3 regions of the Allobosea spartocytisi genome follow, and region 2 is predicted to be linked to each of the others. Evidence: riboswitches for the same ligand, from Rfam matches in the RefSeq annotation. Region 2 holds a riboswitch; each other region holds the start of a gene.
The links. Region 2 has a riboswitch for cobalamin ahead of IED13_RS21125 (GNAT family N-acetyltransferase). Riboswitches for the same ligand answer to the same signal wherever they lie in the genome.
Positions count from the first base shown of each region.

Region 1 (5,012 bases), on a different contig from region 2:
CTGCGAGGTGGCGACACCGGCGAGGATGACGCGATCGCTCGCCCCGCCCGCTCCGGTCGCCAGGAGCGCGACCACCGCGAGCGCGGCGCAGGAGCCGATGAAGGCGCCGGCCGAGACCGTCAGCGCCGTGCCGCCGATGCTGACGCCGAGGATCAGCACCGCGACGGCGCCGGTCGAGGCTCCCGCCGAGATGCCGAGAACGTAAGGCTCCGCCAGGGGATTGCGCAGCAGCGCCTGCAGGATTGCGCCTGAGAGAGCGAGCGCGCCGCCGCACAACCCCGCCATCAGCGCCCGGCTGAGGCGATAGTCGAAGATCACGCCCTGCTGGATCGCGCTGACGGGCCAGTCGAGACCGAAGAGCCCGTTGCCGAGCGCCTTCAACGCCGTCTCCAACGGGATGCGCATCTCGCCGATCGTCACCGCCAGCGCCACCGCGAAGGTGAGCGCCAGCAGCGAAACCAGCGCGACGGCGATCCGCGCCGGCCAGTTCGGGCCGTGGGCTGCGTGGCTCAAGGAGTCAGACCGAAGCCGGCGATCGCCTTGGCGAGCGTCTCGATGCCGTCCACCGTATCGAGCCCGGCGCGGGTCGCTCCGACATCCATGATGACGATGCGATTGTTCTTCACCGCGTCGAGCTTGCTGGCGACGGGGTCGGTTTTCAGGAAATCGAGCTTCTTCTCAATATCATCAGCCGGAAAGCGGCGGCGATCCATCTTCACCGTGACGATGACCGCGGGATTGGCGGCGGCGGTGCTCTCCCAGCCGACCAGCGGCCATTCCTCATTGGTCGTGATGATGTTGCGCGCCCCGAGCTTCGACAGGATGTAGGCGGGCACGCCGTTCCTGCCGGCCATGAAGCCGTCGCCCTTGATGTCCTTGCTGGAGAACCAGACGACGACCGGCACGTCCTTGACCTTTGCATCCGCCACCGCCTGGACCGCCTTCTCCTCGCGCGCCTTGAGCTCGGCGACGAGCGTCTCGGCGCGGTCGGACACGTCGAAGATCTGCCCGAATTCGCGGATGTTGCGATAGACCAGCTCCATCGTGAACATCTGTGTGCGCACACCGTCGCCGCCGCCGGAATTGTCCTTGCCGACGCAATCGGTCGGCGAGACATAGGTGGGCACCTTGACCTTGGCGAACTGATCGCGCTTGCCGACGATGCCGTTGGGGCCGACATGCCATTCGAACATTGCGGTGACGAGGTCCGGCTCCTGCGCGAGAACCGCCTCGAAGCTGGGGTCGTTGTCGGCGAGGCGCTTCACCTTGGCATTGACCGCCTCATAGGGCTTGGCGATGGGCGAGAACCAGACGGCGGTGCCGACGACGCGATCGCCGAGGCCGAGCGCATAGAGGATCTCGGTCTGCGTCTGGCCGATTGAGACGACGCGCTTGGGCGCGGCGGTGAAGGTGATCGTCTCGCGGCAGTTCTCCAGGGTCAGCGGGTACTGGGTGGGCGCTGCGCCGGCCGCGCCCGCGGCCAGGCTGCCGAGGAATGCCAGGACGGGCCATTGAAGCAGGCGGACGAGAGGGCGCGCAATCGGCACAGAGCAAGCCTTATACGAAACATTGTTACATTTCTGATAGGGCGAGCGGCGCGCAGCCGTCAAGCTCCCCGCGACAGCGCGGCCGGCGGTCTTCATGAACATGGACTTCATCGCTCCCCGAGATGACGGATGCGGGAGCTGCGCAGGATGCGGACGGATAACGGCCGCGCGGCCATCACCGACACACACCTCCGGAACACCCCGTCCGAAAGACGTCTTCGATGACCGGGGCAGGTCTCCTGGCTCGCGGGTCGACGCCGGTTCCGCCCGGCCTTCCCGGCGCGGCACGCGCCAGTGGACGATGGACGGAGAGCTCGCCGCTTACAGTTGCGGGGGCAGCCTCGGCTTTGGCGCAACGCGCCTCACCGAATTCCCTCTTAGCTCCAGGCTGAATCTGGAGAACCTCGATCACGTCCAACCTATAAGGTCGTGCCGCACCGTCAAGCTCGGTTCGGGACCATCATGATCGACGTCGATACGCCGACGGCACTGTAGATCTGGGGCCCAGGCGCGGCGGCTTCGCAGACCGGTGTGATGTCCGGGCTTTCTCCGCTCGACGCAGCGTCACTGGCTATGTTGCTGCCCGGGTTTCTGGTTCGCCCTGCCAGGAGATCGGTTCACTGCGGGCGTGACCTTCCGGCAGCCAAGATCTCGCTTGCGGCGATTTCTGCCACGCGGCATCCCGTCTTGATACTTACGTAAGGTAATGTTTCTGAAGAGAGGCCGAGCTGCCATCAGGCGGGAGCTTCCGAAAAGCGAGGCTCATTTCGCTTGTCGCGGAGCGGAACGGGGGTAGCTCCGATTCTCCTAAAATATGATAAGTAACTGATATAAATTAGATTTTTATTTAATCTCTGTCGCCGAGCCGGCGTCGTAAACGGATCGCGTGTCGCCTCAAGGAGCTACTCCCTTTGCGCCGACGGGAACCCCTTTGCTCGCTTCACGGTGCAGTGCACCAAGCGTAAGCTGAATAGTACTGTGGGTTGAGTGAGGGTATAGCCGTGTTGCCGAATGCACAGCTCTCCGCGACAGAATTGCAGGATGCCGCTCAAAGGATCAAGGTCCTGCGTCGGGCTGCGACCGAACATGCTGTGGAAATCGGCCGCGAGCTCCTTCGCGTCAAGGAGCGGCTGCCCCACGGGGTCTTCGTCAAATGGGTCGAAAAGGCGTGCGAGTTCAAGATCAGGACCGCGCAGGACCTGATGAAGCTGGCGCGCGGCGCCGATTCCGATGCGAATGCGAAGCTCGTCGCGCTGATGGTTCCATCGACGCTTCGTGTCTATCTCGCCAAGACGACCCCGCCGGCGGTTCGCACCACCATCCTGCAGCGACTCGAGAATGGTGAGCGCGTGTCCCGCAGCGAGCTGCATTCGCAGGTCGTGGATACGCGCAAGACCAGGATGGAGGCGGTGCAGCGTCCGGCGCAGGAAGGATTCTCCTCGTCGTTTCTTCCCCCGCGCGAGCTTAACGGGCCCGCCGAAGGGAGGCGAAACGACCCGGGCGCGGACCGGGCCCGCAGGGTGGCTGAGCTGATTTTGCGGCGGCTCAGCCCGGAGGATTACGGGCTCATCATGGAGGAGATGAGCTGGGAGGTCTGGAACAGAGCCTTTGTCTGGATGAGAGCGGCGCGTGTTGTGGACGCCGAGCATCTGGAATTGGCTTTGCCCAGTACAGCGACGAATCAATCGTGCGAATTCGTTCCTGCAAAGCTGCAGTGAAAAATATCGAAGTTTTATCGTGACTTACAGCCCGCGTATTCGCGTTGTGTGACTTGCGAACGCCGTCTTTGAGGGAGCGGAGTTCCTGCAAAGACATCAAATGGTCGGTGGATACAGATCGGAAGCCCAATGTCGGTCTATATTGACGAGCGCCAGCCCTCCACAACATTCGGCCTTCTCAGCCTACGCCGCCGCTGGAAGCTCATTGCCGCATGTGTCGGTCTCGCGGCGATGCTTGGCCTGCTCTACACGGTGCTGAGGCCAGCGAGCTATACGGCGTCGACGCAGCTCCTGGTCTATGTGAAGGAAGTTCAGCCCGGCCCCGACCTCGTCATTTCCCTCGGGCGCGCCGATCTCACGCAGGTCGAGAACGAGAGCGAGGTCATCCGCTCGCGCGGCACCCTGGCTAAGGTCGTCGGGGCGCTGGACCTGACCGAGGATTCCGAGTTCGTTCCCGCGGCGACGGTGCTTCAGGGGCTCGCCCGGTGGCTTTCCGGCACGTCGCCAGCAACCTCCGACGAGAGCCGCGCGAAGCAGGAAACCGCCATCGAGTCCCTCGCCAGGAGCATCGCGGTCAAGCGGGTCGGAACCAGTCACACGATCCTCGTCGACGTCACGACCTCCGATCCGGAGAAGTCCGCGCTCATCGCCAATGGCATCAGCCAGGTCATGCTTCAGGCGCGTCTCAACGCGGAGCAGGATGGCGAGCGCTCGCCATTGCTGCGCGAGCGGCTGCAGGGGCTGGGACCCAGCGTCTATGTGATGACGCCGGCGCTCGCTCCGGACAAGCCCAACGGACCGCGGAAGATCCTGATCATCATGGCTACGGTCATGGCCGGAGTGGTGATCGGGGCGGCGCTGGCGCTGTTTCTCGACTTCCGGGACAAGACGATCCGCAGTGCCGCGCAGATTCAGCGTTTCGGCCTGGAGTGCATCGGCGCGATCCCCTTGTTCAAAAGCGGCAAGCCCGCGATTTCGAGCCAGGCTCGGCAGCGTGCCGGCCAGGATCGCCTGCCTGAAGCCTTGCTGGCGCAAACGCTTCTGCGGGCGACGGTCGCGATCGAGGCGGCCAAGGCACGCACCGTCGGCGTCGCCTCCTCGATCGCAGGAGATGGCGCGACGACCGTGGCGCGGCACCTCGCCCAGATGGCCGCGCGCAGCCAGAGGAAGGTTCTGCTCGTGGAGGCCGGCGGCAGCGAGACGTCGCGATCGTCCGCGAGGGAGATGTCCTCCGCGCCGGCATTCTCGGGGACGCAGCCGCAGCCGCTCGGCGGCAGCCTCTGGAACAATGGCGGCGACGGACCCGATCTTCTCATCACGCCTCCTCCCGGCACCGGCGAGGGCGCCGCCAACTGGTGGATGCATTGCGATCAGACATCGCTGGCAGCCTACGACCTGATCGTCGTCTGCCTGCCGGCCCTCGAACGCGGTCCCGAGTTTCGCATGGCCGCGCAGAACATCGACGGAATCCTGCTGGTGATGAAATGGGGCGGCGCCGAGATGGAGCGGATCGAGCGCGCCTTCACGGTCTCCGGCGCGGCGCCGTCGGATTTCATCGGAGCGGTTTTGAACATGGTCGATGACCGGATGATCGGCCGTTTCGGGGACAAGCTCTGGGAGGCGGAAGGGTTGATGGCCGCCGGACGAGGCCTGTTCGGGCCTGCGATGCCTATCGAGCCGGTTGCCGGATCGTCATGAAGCGGAGAGGTGCTACGATGAAGCGAAGCCGTTCATGGGTAAATGTCGT
Region 1 is NZ_JACXWY010000041.1:15,486-20,497, forward strand. Features, by position in the region: gene IED13_RS27770 (FecCD family ABC transporter permease) at 1-513, opposite strand, end outside; gene IED13_RS27775 (ABC transporter substrate-binding protein) at 510-1,541, opposite strand; cobalamin riboswitch at 1,760-1,969, opposite strand; gene IED13_RS27780 (DUF3102 domain-containing protein) at 2,549-3,265, shown strand; gene IED13_RS27785 (Wzz/FepE/Etk N-terminal domain-containing protein) at 3,395-4,963, shown strand.
Region 1: it holds a riboswitch for cobalamin, as region 2 does, so the genes downstream of both, IED13_RS27775 (ABC transporter substrate-binding protein) here and IED13_RS21125 (GNAT family N-acetyltransferase) in region 2, are expected to answer to the same signal.

Region 2 (5,012 bases):
CAGGCTGTCCTCCAGCCCGACGCGGACATTGCCGCCCATCATCGCGGCCTGGGTGCAGAAGGCCATCTGGTGGCGCCCGGCCGCGAGCACCGACCAGTGATAGTCCTTGCCGAACAGCTTGTCGGCCGTACGCTTCATGAACATCAGATTGTCGAGATCGGCGCCGATGCCGCCGAGAATGCCGAAGATCAATTGCAGGAAGACCGGCGGCTTGAACCAGCCGCGATCGAGGCAATGCGCGAGGTTGTAAAGGTGGCCGACATCGTAGCATTCATGCTCGAACTTGGTGCCGTGGCCCTCGCCGAGCATCTTGTAGATGCGCTCGATGTCACCGAAGGTGTTGCGGAAGATGAAATCCTTGGTGCCTGCGAGATAGGGCTGCTCCCAGGGGTGCTTCCAGTCGCTGTATTTCTCCGCCAGCGGATGCAGCGCGAAGTTCATCGAGCCCATGTTGAGCGAGCACATCTCGGGCGCTGCCTTGAGCGGGGCGGCAAGGCGCTCCTCGACGCTCATGTTGAGGCCGCCGCCGGTGGTGATGTTCACCACGGCATCGGTCGCCTGCTTGATGCGCGGCAGGAACTCCATGAACACCGCCGGGTCCGGCGTCGGGCGGCCGTCCTTGGGGGCGCGGGCGTGGAGGTGGAGGATCGCGGCGCCGGCCTCGGCGGCGGCGATGGCCTGCTCCGCAATCTGGTCGGGGGTGATCGGCAGATGGTCGGACATGGTCGGCGTATGGATGCCGCCGGTGACCGCGCAGGTGATGATGACCTTGCTCATGCGCTTCTCCCTTGATTGTCGGTTCAGGCGGGCAGGATGGCGACGGCCCGCGTCCAGCCGGCGGAGCCGTTACGCACCTTCACGGGCAGGCAACTGATTATGAAGCCGGTCGCCGGCAGGGCTTCGAGATTGTGCAGCTTCTCGATCTGGCAGTAACCGGCCTCGCGCCCGGCCTTGTGCCCCTCCCAGATCAGGGCGGCGTTGCCGGTCTCGGCGAAGCGGCGGGCGGTATGGCTGAACGGCGCGTCCCAGCTCCAGCCATCGGTGCCGACGACCTTGATGCCCTGGCGGACGAGATGCAGCGTCGCCTCGCGGCCGAAGCCGCAGCCGGTATCGATGTAGTCGGTCTCGCCATAGCGGCTGCCGGCGCGGGTGTTGGCGACGACGATCTCGAGCGGGCTGAGCTTATGGCCGATACGCTCCAGCTCGGCATCGATCTCGCCGGGGGTGACGACATGGCCGTCGGGGAGGTGCCGGAAATCGAGCTTCACGCCGGGCTGCAGGAACCATTCGAGCGGGCATTCATCGATCTTGAGGGCAGGGGCGCCGCCGTCCTGCGTCGGATGGTAGTGCCAGGGGGCATCGACATGGGTGCCGTTATGGGTCGAGATCGTCGCGAGCTCGACGGCCCAGCCCATGCCCTCCGGCAGCTGTTCGGGCTTCAGGCCGGGGAATGCGGCGGCAATGTCCTTCGCGGTGCCCTCATGGGTACGGTAATCGATCCGAACCTTCTGGAAGGGCGGATCGGCGGGCACGTCGTTTTCGAGCGGGATTGAGAGATCGACGAGGCGCCCGGCTGGCATCATGCTGTTTCCTCCTGACGTCCCGTTATGCTCTGGCGGCACAAATTTGGACGAACGTCCGACCAATAGCGTAGAACACGCTTTCTGATAAGAGCCAAATCACGCAGGGCAGGGGCGCTGCTCAGGAGGGATTCGATGGCAGCGGCTCCGACGCGCGAGCGCATTCTCGACGCAGCCGAGCGGACATTCGCCGAGCGGGGCGGTGCCGACGGCGCTTCGATGCGCGATCTCGCCGCTGCGGCCGAGGTGCGGCTGTCGCAGCTCAGCTATTATTTCGGCTCTAAGGAGGCGCTGTACCGCGCCGTCTTCGCCCGCCGGGCCGATGCGTTGGCGCTGGCGCGCGGCACGGCGCTCGACGAGGCGATGGCCGCGCCGGCGCCCGATATCCGGGCCGTGGTCGAGGCCTTCATCGGCCCCTCGGTGCGCCAGCGCTTCGCGGAGGGCGTGCAAGGCGCGGCCTTCGCGATGATGACGGCGCGAGAGGCTGTCGATCCGCGCGAATCCGCGCGTGGCGTCCTTGCCGAACATTTCGACCCGACGGCGACGGAGTTCCTGGCGGCGTTCGCGAAGCTCTACCCGCAGGCCTCGCGCGCGGCGATGGTGGATGCCTATCTGTTCATGGTCGGGGCGCTGGTCATGACGATGGCGGCGGGCGACCGCGCAGCGCGCCTCGACGACGAGCGTCAGGCGTTGTCTCCCGCCGGCCTTGCGGAGCTTCTGCTGGAGCGCCTGACTCGCTTCTGCGCCACTGGCATCGATCGGTTGCTGGTCGAATAAGCCGGCAGTGGTTCCGATGCGCCAAGAGCCGACCTCAGCATCCCACTCGGAAGCAGGCATACGCACGGCTTCCCAATTCAAGCTCCCCAAGCTAGAAACGTTCCCGGAACAAGTTCCGCCGCTGGGCGGATTAAAAGGGAACGCGGTTTGAGGCCGCGGCTGCCCCCGCAACTGTAACTGATAAGCCGGTCCTTGATAGACCACTGACGACGCCTTAGCGTTGTTGGGAAGGTGGGGATCAGGCGTCGACCCAGCCCCGACCCATGACCGATGTGCCCCTCGGCCTCCGACTCACCCGCCCGCTCGAGGAGGCCGCCGACCGCCGCGCCGAGGCTCGGCGGTTCTGCCTCGATGTCATCAAGGCGTTCTATGGCTTCGATTATCGTCAGGACTGGCATGCCGACCTCGATAGCCTGGTCGCGGATGATGAGGCATGCTGGTTCTCAGCCGCCAACCGCGGTGTCTTCTGGGTGCTGCGGGACGATTGGGACAGGATTGTCGCGACGGCGGCGCTCTACACCCTCGACCGCAAGCCCGGCCTCGCGAAGGCCTTCGCCAATCGCTATCCCGACGCTGGGGAGATCCCGCAACTGGCGCGGGTCTACGTCGCCGCCGAACGGCGCGGCCAAGGCATTGGCGGATGGCTCAGCGATCTCGCCGAGGCCGAGGCGGTCAGGCTGGGATTCCGCACACTCTATCTCCACGCCAGTGCGGAGACGCCGGCGACGCTAGCTTTCTGGCGCAGCCGTGGCTTCGCCGAGTTCGCCAATGGCGACGGGACAGCCCATTTCGATAAGCGCTTGCCCTGGGGGTGACGGAAGATTGAGGCCATCAGGGCGAAGCTGCATTCAGTCAGCTCAGAACTTGACATGTTATGATATAACGTTGCATTTGATCTGCCCGACATCAGAACCGGCTTCGCCATGCAATCTCCCGACACACGCTTGCCCCTCACCGTGCCACTTGCGGGCGCCGTCTGTCGGACCGAAGCGATAGACTTCTGATGGGCGGCTGTGTCGCGGTTGCGCTGGCCGGACCATGCGAGTGGAAGGCAATCCTGAACCGTCACTGGCATTCCGTGTGGGGCGATCGGCGTCAGGAACTCGTCTTCATCGGCGCCGGCATGGAAGAGGCGGCGATCCGCGCGGCACTCGACGCCTACCTCTGAGTGGCGAGACGCCGACCATCGCCTTCAAGCCCGAGCTCTGTCGCGACCTGCCTGATCCTGCCCTTGCCTGTCGGCGCACCGAAGCCGCGTGACCAAAGCCTCCTGTTGCCTCCGAAGGACATAAGCCGATGCTGACGACGACCGTGAACCGAGCCCGCCGGCTCTTGCTGCTCAGCGCACTGATGATGGCTGGAGCCATCCTCTGCGGCCCATCCGGTCAAGCCAAATCGAAGGGCCATGACCATTTTCACGGCCACTCGCATGGTGCGAAGAGTCAGATCTACAATGGCTACTTCAAAGACGACCAGATCAAGCCACGCACGCTAGAGGACTGGGAAGGCGAGTGGCAGTCGGTCTACCCGTTCCTGAAGGATGGCACGCTCGACCCGGTCATGGTTGCAAAGGCGAAACAGGGCGACAAAAGCGCGAGTGAATACCGCGCGTATTATGAGGCCGGCTACAAGACCGATGTCGACCGCATCGTCATCAAGGGATCGAACATCACCTTCTCCCGTGGCCAGCAACCGGCGAAGGCCGATTACGTGTCGGACGGCTATGAGGTCCTCACCTACGCAAAGGGCAATCGCGGCGTGCGCTTCGTCTTCAAGAAGGCGAGCGGCGACGACGCGGCGCCGCAGTTCATCCAGTTCAGCGACCACGACATCGCTCCCGAGGTCGCCGAGCATTTCCATCTCTATTGGGGCAATGACCGCGCGGCGCTGCTGAAGGAACTCACCAATTGGCCGACCTACTACCCCGCGGAGCTGACGGGGCAGCAGATCGTCAAGGAGATGCTCGCCCATTGAGGATGTCGCCCCATGTGCGGGAGATCCGCGCATGGCTTGATTGCAACTTATCGACAGCGCGTGCCCAGTCCCAAATGAGCGCACCGCCGTTCTGGTACATGCCGCAGGATATTTCGAGCCGTGCCGCGTTGACCGTGCTCGGGACGATCATTCTCGGCCGGCCCGGCCCGCGCATCTTGGGTCAGAATCGCGAACCAACGCCGCAATGGCGGCGAGGTCCGCGGGTTTTCCCGAGTCATCTTTTCTACGATGACCCGGCGCCGTCTTGGCCCGCTATTGGCGGAATGCGAGCGCGAGCGACGTCCGTCTCTCTTCTTCGTGGCCGTTCGGAGGTCCATGATCAGACCGGCGAGGGCAAGTCCGCATCGCCGACCCACCGGTTCATCCCGACATCGACCGCAGCAGCCTTGGCATACATTGCCCGATAGAAAGGCAGCCAGCGCTGCGCAACCGCCGAGGCCTGTTCGAGGGCTGGCTTGCGCCGCGCGAAGATTTCGCGGGCTTCCTGGCGCAGTGCCGCTTCGTCGATCGTATGGAGTCTGCCGCCCTCGCAGACGATCCGGCCCGCAACCATCGTCAGCACGACCGAGTTGCCGTTCTCGCAATAGACGAGCTGGCGTCGCAGATCGTTCAGCGGCGTGAAAGGCAGCGTGTCGAGATCGAGCATGACGAGGTCGGCCA
Region 2 is NZ_JACXWY010000016.1:39,689-44,700, forward strand. Features, by position in the region: gene kce (3,5-dioxohexanoate:acetyl-CoA acetone transferase) at 1-777, opposite strand, end outside; gene IED13_RS21115 (cyclase family protein) at 801-1,583, opposite strand; gene IED13_RS21120 (TetR/AcrR family transcriptional regulator) at 1,716-2,357, shown strand; cobalamin riboswitch at 2,451-2,647, shown strand; gene IED13_RS21125 (GNAT family N-acetyltransferase) at 2,621-3,172, shown strand; gene IED13_RS21130 (GTP-binding protein) at 3,361-3,525, shown strand; gene IED13_RS21135 (ZinT family metal-binding protein) at 3,708-4,331, shown strand; gene IED13_RS21140 (amidohydrolase family protein) at 4,672-5,012, opposite strand, start outside.

Region 3 (5,012 bases), on a different contig from region 2:
ATCGGCCGATGTTACGCCCCCGCGAGAGCCGCTTCCACGGCCTTGAGATCGAAGCCCTTGAGCCCGATCACGGTGAGGCGCCCGTCGCGGGCTTCGCTCGTTGCCCAGGGCCGGTCGAAATGATGGCCGACGCGCCGGCCGACGCCCTGCACCACGAGCCGCATCGGCTTGCCTGGCACGGCGGTGAAGCCCTTGAGGCGCAGCACGCCCTCGGCCTCGGCTGCCTTGGCGACGCGCGCCGTCAGTTCCTCCGGCGTGAGGCCCGCCGGCAGCGGCACGGCGACCGAGTCGAAATCGTCATGGTCGTGATCGTGCTCGCCCTCGCCGTGATGCGAAGGGCGGGCGGCGAGATCGCTCTCGGCCGCGGCACCGAGGCCGACGATCAGCGCCGGCTCGACCTTGCCATGGGAGGTCTCGACGATCTTGATTGCCTTGGGCAGATGCTCGGCGATCTCAGCCTTGACCCGCGCGCGACCGGCCTCGTCGACGAGGTCGCTCTTGTTGAGCAGGATGAGATCCGCGCAGAGGATCTGGTCCTCGAACACCTCCTCCAGCGGGTTGTCATGTTCGACGGAGGCGTCGGCCGCCTTTTGTGCCGCGAGTGCCTCCGGATCATCGGCGAACTGGCCCTCGGCCACGGCCGGCCCGTCGACCACGGCGATGACGCCGTCGACCGTGACGCGCGAGCGGATCGCCGGCCAGTTGAAGGCGGTGACGAGCGGCTTCGGCAGGGCGAGGCCGGAGGTCTCGATCAGGATATGCTCGGGCGGGTTCGGCCGATTCAGCAGCTTCTCCAGCGCCGGCACGAAATCGTCGGCGACGGTGCAGCAGATGCAGCCATTCGGCAGCTCGACCACGTCCTCGTCGCTGCAGCCGGCGATGCCGCAGCCCTTGAGGAATTCGCCGTCGAAGCCGAGATCGCCGAATTCGTTGACGAGCACGGCGAGCTTCTTGCCCTGCGCGTTTTCGAGGAGGTGGCGCACCAGCGTCGTCTTACCGGCGCCGAGGAAGCCGGTGATGATCGTGCAGGGCGTCTTGCCGAGATTGGCGGTCTGCGGAGCGTTCATGATGTCATCCTTGCTGGCGCGCCGGCAAAGGCGGCACGCGCGCGACCACGCCCTTGCGGAAGGACTGCGGTCGTTCTTTCCAGGGAACGATGCCGTTGGCGCTGGCGGCATAGGCCTCCGCCGCGCCGACGATCTCGTCGAGATGGGTGTCGGTGTCGAGGTCGCCGATCAGATAGGTCCATTTGCCGTCGGCGCTGAGCGCGATGGTGCAGGGCCGCTTGCAGACGGCGAGGCATTCGACGGGCAGCACGGGGATCGTGCTACCCTTGGCTGCGAGCTGAGCGGCGAGGCGTTCGGCCAGCGCCAGCCCCGGCTGGTCGTAACCATCGGGGAGGTCGGCGCGGGCACGGCGGCAGGCCGTGCAGACATGAATGGTGAGGTCGCCCTCGGACATCTGGTTTGCCTTTCGCGCGGCGCCCGAAGGCACCGCTATCCTCAGGCCGCAGCCGCGCGGCGGCTCATCCAGGGCCAGAGCGTGCCGACCATGAAGGCGGTGACCAGCCAGAGCGCGGCCTGGATGCCGAGCGACAGCGAGGTGAAATGCGCGGCGAGCTCGGCCGGCACCTTGCTCTCCGGCGTCGGCGCATGCGGCGCCCCGACGAGATGCGGCAGCAGGATCACGACGACGGCCAGGAGCTTGAGCCAGGGCGCCTCGTAGCGCAGGAACAGGAACAGCCCGATCGCGGTGGCGATGGTGGTCGCGAGCCACCAGAGCTGGCGCGCCTGCAGGGCGGCCGAGGCGGCTCCCGGCAGTTCCGGAGCGAGCCCCATTCCCGGCGCGAGGCCGAAAGCGAGGAAGCCGCAGGCGCCCCAGATCAGCGCGCGGCGCGGGTCGATGCTGTCGCCCGCCGCGAGCATGCCGGCCAGCAGCAGCGCCGCGAAGCCGATCGCGGTGCCGATGGTGGCGACGCTGGTGAAGAGCATGCGCTGGGCACCGTCTTGCGGCTTCCATTCGTCATGCTCCGCCCCTTCGGCGTGATCGGCGCCGCCATGGGCGAGGATGATGCGGGCTTCGCCCTGCGCGAAGGCGAGATGCGCTCTCGCTCCGTCGCGCATGGCGTTTTCATAGGTTTCCGCCTTGAGGATCAGCGGGGTGGTGGTGACATGCTGCAGGGCGGCGACGATCAAGCCAGCCAGGAGCCCGGCCAGGATGCTGACCGTGAGAACGCGCGTGACCATGATGGCTTTCCCTCAGTGGCAGGGAAAGGCGAGGCCGTGGCGGGTGTCGTGCGCGGCGTTGTGGACATTCGTCGAGGCCGCGAAACCGGTCGTATAGACCAATGCGATTCCGACGATGAGGGCGGCGGCGACTGCCTTCACCCGCTCCGAGACGCTGATCTGTGAGGTGGAAACCGAAACGGTATTCATGACTGTTCTCCGTAGCCGCCCCGCCGGCAGCCGGTTGGATCGTTGCGGGTCGACGGCAGGTCTCCTGGCTCGCGGATTTGGCGCCCTTGTGCCGCCTTCCCGGAGCGTGCGCTCCAGTGGCCGATGGCGAAGGACATCCGCTTACAGTTGCGGGGGCAGCCGCGGTCTCGCACCGCGTTCCCTTTTCACCTCCTCGCGGAGGCACCGTCAGCGACGATCATTAGCCTTCGGCGGACTGCTGTGCAATGCAAAGGACGTGTCATCCGCGAGCCCTCATCCTGAGGAGCGCCGCAGGCGCGTCTCGAAGGATGCTCCAGATGGTTCCGGAGCTTTCTGGAACATCCTTCGAGACGCCGCTCACGCGGCTCCTCAGGATGAGGGCTCGTGAAACCAGCGGCCGATGCGATGCAGAAAGAAATCCCCCATCTCACCCTCGTCCTTGGCGGCGCCCGTTCCGGCAAGAGCCGCCATGCCGAGGCGCTGATCGAGGCGTTGCCGGCGCCCTGGAGCTATATCGCCACGGCCCAGGCCTATGACGACGAGATGCGCGAGCGCATCGCCGAGCATCGCGCCCGCCGGCCCGCCGGCTGGCAGACGGTCGATGCACCGCTCGATCTGGCCGAGACCATCGCCGCCCAGCCGGCGGGCCGTCCGATCCTGGTCGACTGCCTGACGCTTTGGCTCACCAATCTGATCCTCGCAGAGCATGATACGGCCGCCGCCCGGGAAACCTTGATCGCTGCCTGCGAGCGCGTCTGCGCCCCGCTCGTTCTGGTCGGCAACGAGGTCGGCCTCGGCATCGTGCCGGAGAACGCGCTCGCCCGCCGCTTCCGCGACGAGGCCGGGCGGCTGCATCAGGCGCTTGCGGCGCGCGCTGCCAGCGTGGTCTTCATGGTCGCCGGATTGCCGATGCGCGTGAAATGATGCGGATGAAAAGATGACCGACAGCGAAGATGCCGCCCGCCACAAGGCGAAGATGGAGAAGCGCAAGGCGGTGCAGGACGCCGAGGTCGCCTCCAAGACGCTCGAGAAGGGGCTCCTGATCGTCAACACCGGCCCCGGCAAGGGCAAGTCGACGGCGGCTTTCGGCCTGATCCTGCGCGCGCTCGGCCATGGCTGGCGCATCGGCGTGGTGCAGTTCATCAAGGGCGCCTGGTCGACCGGCGAGCGCCGGGCGCTCGAAGCCTTCGGCGATCAGGTGAGCTGGCACAGCATGGGCGAGGGCTTCACCTGGGAGACGCAGGACAAGGCCCGCGACATCGCCGCCGCCGAGCGCGCCTTCGCCAAGGCCAGGGAGTTGATGGCCGATCCCAAGATCAGATTGTTGGTGCTCGACGAGCTCAACATCGCCCTGCGTTACGACTATCTGCCGCTCGCCGAGGCGGTCGAGGTGCTCCGCGCCCGCCGGCCGGACCTCCACATCGTCGTTACCGGCCGCAACGCCAAGCCAGAGCTGATCGAGGCGGCCGACCTCGTCACCGAGATGACGCTGGTGAAGCATCATTTCGCCGTCGGCGTGAAAGCGCAGGAAGGGATCGAGTTCTAACGTTGCCTCGCAGGTTGGCACGGGAAGCCGGAAGCGTCGTCTTTCTGGGACGTGACTTCGGAGGTCCCGGTCGAGGCGCGAGGATCCCTCTCCTGGAAGGAGAGGGCAGGGCGAGGTGTGGGAGTCGGACCAGTTCCGCTAGTGCTCACAGCGCGGCTGGATTCAAGCCGACCTTTTCGCTCCGAACACCTCCCCCTACTCTTCTCCTGGAAAGGAGAGGAGTTCCCGAGCCTCTTGACGAGGGCGGCATTCGCTCTCAAATTGAATCTGAATTCAAGTTCAATTCGGAGCCCGCATGGCCGACGGAACGCCAAAGCAACCGCGCAAGGCCGGCAAGCGGGAGGCGATCCTCTCCGCCGCGCGCGGGATCGTCTCCGAAGTCGGCTTCCACGAGACCTCGATCGCCGCGGTGGCTTCCGCCAGCGGCGTCTCGACCGGCAGCGTCTATTCCTATTTCGCCTCCAAGGCCGAGCTGATGGCCGAGATCGTCGCTATCGTCTCGACGCGCGAGCTCGCCGTGCTGCGCGAGATCGCCGCGAGCGATGCTCCCGTCACCAAGCGCCTGACCGCCGCGGTCGAGGCTTTCGCCCGGCGCGCCTTCGCCAATCGCCGCCTCGCCTGGTCGATGATCGCCGAGCCCGCCGACCCGGCGGTCGACGCGACACGGCTTGACTATCGCCGCGAGATCGCCGGCATTTTTCGCGCGCTCGTCATCGAGGGCGGCAGGCAGGGGGCTTTTCGCCCCGTCGATCCGGACGCGGCGGCCGCGATGATCGTCGGTGGCTTCATGGAGGCGCTGATCGGCCCGCTCTCGCCGGAGCGCGCGATCACGCCCGAGCGCGGCCGCGAGATTGCCACGGCTCTCGCCGATCTCTCCCTCGCCGCGCTGATCTCCCGAGAAGGACAGGCCACATGAGCACGCTCGACGCTTACGGCTACGATACGCACGAGGTGCTGAATCAGGCGCCGGCGCTGGCGGATTACGATGCCTTCGCGGCGGATCCGGCTCTCGGCCGCATTCTCGATAGCTT
Region 3 is NZ_JACXWY010000003.1:59,943-64,954, reverse strand. Features, by position in the region: gene cobN (cobaltochelatase subunit CobN) at 1-2, opposite strand, end outside; gene cobW (cobalamin biosynthesis protein CobW) at 12-1,067, opposite strand; gene IED13_RS05660 (DUF1636 family protein) at 1,072-1,461, opposite strand; gene IED13_RS05655 (CbtA family protein) at 1,503-2,246, opposite strand; gene IED13_RS05650 (CbtB domain-containing protein) at 2,259-2,435, opposite strand; cobalamin riboswitch at 2,473-2,658, opposite strand; gene cobU (bifunctional adenosylcobinamide kinase/adenosylcobinamide-phosphate guanylyltransferase) at 2,841-3,359, shown strand; gene cobO (cob(I)yrinic acid a,c-diamide adenosyltransferase) at 3,373-3,981, shown strand; gene IED13_RS05635 (TetR/AcrR family transcriptional regulator) at 4,277-4,897, shown strand; gene IED13_RS05630 (acyl-CoA dehydrogenase family protein) at 4,894-5,012, shown strand, end outside.
Region 3: it holds a riboswitch for cobalamin, as region 2 does, so the genes downstream of both, IED13_RS05650 (CbtB domain-containing protein) here and IED13_RS21125 (GNAT family N-acetyltransferase) in region 2, are expected to answer to the same signal.